One region of the Streptomyces mauvecolor genome, then DNA from elsewhere that is predicted to be linked to it. Evidence: predicted binding sites of a transcription regulator. Region 1 holds the regulator's gene; the other holds the start of a gene.
What was found. The regulator HrcA, encoded in region 1, represses chaperone genes, less so after heat shock. The targets are predictions, from matches to a motif close to TTNGCACTCNGNNNNNCNGAGTGCNAA.
Positions count from the first base shown of each region.

Region 2: a site for HrcA is predicted at 780-806, ahead of groES (co-chaperone GroES). Genes of this name have one in related genera too.

Region 1 is NZ_BAAASQ010000018.1:23,683-26,076, forward strand. It holds gene ABD346_RS23100 (MBL fold metallo-hydrolase) at 1-504, opposite strand, end outside; gene hrcA (heat-inducible transcriptional repressor HrcA) at 660-1,679, shown strand; gene dnaJ (molecular chaperone DnaJ) at 1,680-2,394, shown strand, end outside.
Region 2 is NZ_BAAASQ010000010.1:133,813-136,206, forward strand. It holds gene ABD346_RS15590 (sensor histidine kinase) at 1-39, opposite strand, end outside; gene ABD346_RS15595 (response regulator transcription factor) at 29-718, opposite strand; gene groES (co-chaperone GroES) at 952-1,260, shown strand; gene groL (chaperonin GroEL) at 1,397-2,394, shown strand, end outside.

The DNA.
Region 1 (2,394 bases):
GTCGCCGGTGGCGGGGACCAGGACCGCGAGGTCGTGGCCGCTGTGACCGGGGCCGACATTGGCGAGCAGCACCTGACGGCCGCCCAGGTCCAGCGTCCACTCGCCGCACACCGCGTGGTGCGGAAGCACCAGCAGGTCGGCCGCCTCGGCCGCCTCCTCGACGGACACGCCCTGGCGGGCCGCGTCGTCACGCAGCGCCTCGCGCACCAGCGCCCGCTCGATGCCGACCGCCCCGTACACCTCGGCCCCGGAGAACGCCGCCGTCCCCAGAACGTGGTCGAAGTGGGGGTGGCTGAGCGCGATATGGGTCACACGGCGGCCGAACAGAGCCTCGGCCTGCGCCCGGAGTTCGGCGCCCTCGCGGAGCGTCGCACCGGTGTCGTACAAGAGGAGCGAGCTCTCCCCGGCGATCAGCGCGGCCGTGGCGTCCCAGACGGGCAGGCGCCTGCGCCCGACTCCGTCGCCGAGGCGCTCCCAGCCGAACTCTTCCCAACTGACGTCCATGACGCGACGCTATCCGCAATCGACCGGCGACGCCGCACGGTAGCGTGGTCGGCCGCCCTTGCTAGGGGCGTACCGGTCGGCCGTACACTGGCCGGGGGATTGCTGGCACTCGAACACAGTGAGTGCCAAACGGACGGCAACTGGAGGTGTGCGCGATGCTCAGTGAACGCAGGCTCGAGGTGCTGCGCGCCATCGTCCAGGACTATGTCGGCACCGAGGAACCGGTGGGGTCCAAGGCCCTCACCGAGCGGCACGCCCTCGGCGTGTCCCCGGCGACCGTGCGCAACGACATGGCCGTACTGGAGGAGGAGGGCTTCATCGCCCAGCCCCACACCAGCGCCGGCCGGATCCCGACCGACAAGGGCTACCGGCTCTTCGTGGACCGGCTGGCGGGCGTCAAGCCCCTGTCGTCGCCGGAGCGCCGGGCGATCCAGAACTTCCTGGACAGCGCGGTGGACCTGGACGACGTCGTGGCCCGTACGGTGCGGCTGCTCGCGCAGCTGACCCGGCAGGTGGCGGTCGTCCAGTACCCGTCGCTGACCCGGTCCACGGTGCGGCATGTGGAGCTTCTCTCACTCGCCGCGGCCCGGCTGATGCTGGTGCTGATCACCGACACCGGCCGCGTCGAGCAGCGCATGGTCGACTGCCCGGCGCCGTTCGGCGAGGCCTCGCTCGCGGACCTGCGGGCCCGGCTCAACGCACGGGTGGTGGGACGCCGCTTCGCGGACGTGCCGCAGCTGGTGCAGGACCTGCCGGAGTCCTTTGAACCGGAGGACCGAGGAACCGTTTCGACGGTCCTCGCCACCCTCCTCGAAACCCTGGTCGAAGAGACCGAGGAGCGGCTGATGATCGGCGGCACCGCCAATCTCACCCGCTTCGGACACGACTTCCCGCTGACCATCAGGCCGGTGCTGGAGGCGCTGGAGGAGCAGGTCGTGCTCCTCAAGCTGCTCGGCGAGGCCAAGGAATCGGGCATGACCGTACGCATCGGGCACGAGAACAACGCCCACGAAGGACTGAACTCCACGTCCGTCGTATCGGTCGGCTACGGTTCCGGCGGCGAGGCGGTCGCCAAACTCGGCGTGGTCGGACCGACCCGCATGGATTACCCCGGAACGATGGGAGCGGTACGCGCAGTGGCACGTTACGTCGGACAGATCCTGGCGGAGTCGTAAGTGGCCACGGACTACTACGCCGTACTCGGCGTGCGCCGCGACGCATCACAGGACGAGATCAAGAAGGCGTTCCGGCGCCTCGCACGCGAACTCCACCCGGATGTGAATCCGGACCCGAAGACGCAGGAGCGCTTCAAGGAGATCAACGCCGCGTACGAGGTGCTGTCGGACCCGCAGAAGAAGCAGGTCTACGACCTCGGCGGGGACCCGCTGTCGTCGTCGGGCGGCGGCGGGGCCGGCGGCTTCGGAGCGGGCGGCTTCGGCAACTTCTCGGACATCATGGATGCCTTCTTCGGCACGGCATCGCAGCGCGGCCCGCGCTCGCGGACCCGCCGCGGCCAGGACGCCATGATCCGCCTGGAGATCGACCTCAACGAGGCGGCCTTCGGCACCACCAAGGAGATCCAGGTCGACACCGCCGTGGTGTGTACGACCTGTTCGGGCGAGGGCGCCGCGCCCGGCACCTCCGCGCAGACGTGTGACATGTGCCGCGGCCGCGGCGAGGTGTCCCAGGTCACCCGGTCCTTCCTGGGTCAGGTCATGACCTCGCGGCCCTGCCCCCAGTGCCAGGGCTTCGGCACCGTGGTCCCCACCCCGTGCCCCGAGTGCGCGGGCGACGGGCGCATCCGCTCCCGCCGCACCCTCACCGTGAAGATCCCGGCCGGTGTCGACAACGGCACCCGGATCCAGCTCGCGGGCGAGGGCGAGGTCGGCC
Region 2 (2,394 bases), on a different contig from region 1:
CGGCAGCCGCTTCATGAACCGCCGCGGCTCAGCCCCCATCGGGCGCCATCCGGTAGCCGACCCCGTGCACGGTCAGGATCGATCGGCGGCCGAACGGAGAATCGATCTTTTTCCTGAGCGAAGAGACGTAGACCTCGACGATGTTCGGATCGATCCCGCCGTCCGCTCCCGCGCCGCTGTCCCAGACCTCGTCCAGGATGTGCTGCTTGGCGACGGCCTGGCCCGGCTCGGCCATCAGGCAGGCCAGGACCGCGAGTTCCCGGGCGGTCAGCTCGATCTCGCGCTCGCCGCGCCGGCAGCGCCGGGCGGCGGTGTCGAGGGTGAGGTCGCCGGCCTGGAGGGTGTCCTGGCGCGCGGCCCCGGCCCGGCGGCCGAGCGCACGGAGCCGGGCGAGCAGCACGACGAACGAGAAGGGCTTGGTCAGATAGTCGTCGGCCCCCGAGTCGAGCCCGTCGGCCTCGTCGTACTCGCCGTCCTTGGCGGTCAGCATCAGGACGGGGGTGAGATCGCCGAGCCGCCGCATCCGCCGGCAGATCTCGTAGCCACTGAGTCCCGGCAGCATCAGGTCGAGCACGATCGCGTCGTACCCGCCGGTGAGCGCGAGGTCGAGTCCGCGGTGGCCGTCGTGCGCGAGGTCGACCCAGTGGCCCTCGGCGGAGATGCCCCGACGCAGCGAGTCGGCGAGCCCGGTTTCGTCCTCGACGACCAGAATGCGCATGCCGTCCAGGGTCACACAGGTGGCTGGAAGCCCGGGAAGTGTCCGCCGTGGCGGTGGCAGATTGGCACTCCGCTTGACCGAGTGCTAATCACCGTCCTAGTCTCGCTTCTGGCACTCCCCACCGGAGAGTGCCAAGTAGCGACGGGCAGGTCCGGCACCCGCGACGACGGATCCACCTGGTCGCCACCCCAGACAGTTAACCCCGTGAGATCTCCGAAGGGGGAGACCGGATCGTGACGACCGCCAGCTCCAAGGTTGCCATCAAGCCGCTCGAGGACCGCATTGTGGTCCAGCCGCTCGACGCCGAGCAGACCACGGCCTCCGGCCTGGTCATTCCGGACACCGCCAAGGAGAAGCCCCAGGAGGGCGTCGTCCTGGCCGTGGGTCCGGGCCGCTTCGAGAACGGCGAGCGTCTGCCGCTCGACGTCAGCACCGGCGACATCGTGCTGTACAGCAAGTACGGCGGCACCGAGGTGAAGTACAACGGCGAGGAGTACCTCGTCCTCTCGGCCCGCGACGTGCTCGCGATCATCGAGAAGTAATTCACCGAAGTACGCGAGTACTTCGAGTTCGAAGCGAATGCTTTGAGAGCTGCGCCCCTGGTCACCCCGCTGATTGCCGGGCGGCGAGGGGCGCAGTGTCATTAACCCGAGTTTTCGAGAGGGCTGAACCGCTCCCATGGCGAAGATCCTGAAGTTCGACGAGGACGCCCGTCGCGCCCTTGAGCGCGGCGTCAACAAGCTTGCCGACACCGTCAAGGTGACGATCGGCCCCAAGGGCCGCAACGTCGTCATCGACAAGAAGTTCGGCGCCCCCACCATCACCAACGACGGTGTCACCATCGCGCGCGAGGTCGAGCTCGACGACCCGTACGAGAACCTGGGCGCCCAGCTCGTCAAGGAGGTGGCGACCAAGACCAACGACATCGCGGGTGACGGCACCACCACCGCGACCGTCCTGGCCCAGGCGCTGGTCCGCGAGGGTCTGCGCAACGTCGCCGCCGGCGCCTCCCCGGCCGCCCTGAAGAAGGGCATCGACGCCGCGGTCAAGGCCGTCTCCGACGAGCTGCTCGCGACCGCCCGTCCGATCGAGGACAAGACCGACATCGCCGCCGTCGCCGCGCTGTCCGCCCAGGACAAGCAGATCGGCGAGCTCATCGCCGAGGCCATGGACAAGGTCGGCAAGGACGGTGTCATCACCGTCGAGGAGTCCAACACCTTCGGTGTGGAGCTCGAGTTCACCGAGGGCATGGCCTTCGACAAGGGCTACCTCTCGCACTACATGGTCACCGACCAGGAGCGTATGGAGGCCGTCCTCGACGACCCGTACATCCTGATCAACCAGGGCAAGATCTCCTCGATCCAGGACCTGCTGCCGCTCCTGGAGAAGGTCATCCAGGCCGGCGCCTCCAAGCCGCTCCTGATCATCGCCGAGGACGTCGAGGGCGAGGCGCTCTCCACCCTGGTCGTCAACAAGATCCGCGGCACGTTCAACGCCGTGGCCGTCAAGGCCCCGGGCTTCGGCGACCGCCGCAAGGCCATGCTCCAGGACATCGCCACCCTCACCGGTGCGACCGTCATCGCCGAAGAGGTCGGCCTCAAGCTCGACCAGGCCGGCCTGGAGGTGCTCGGCACCGCGCGCCGCGTCACCATCACCAAGGACGACACCACGATCGT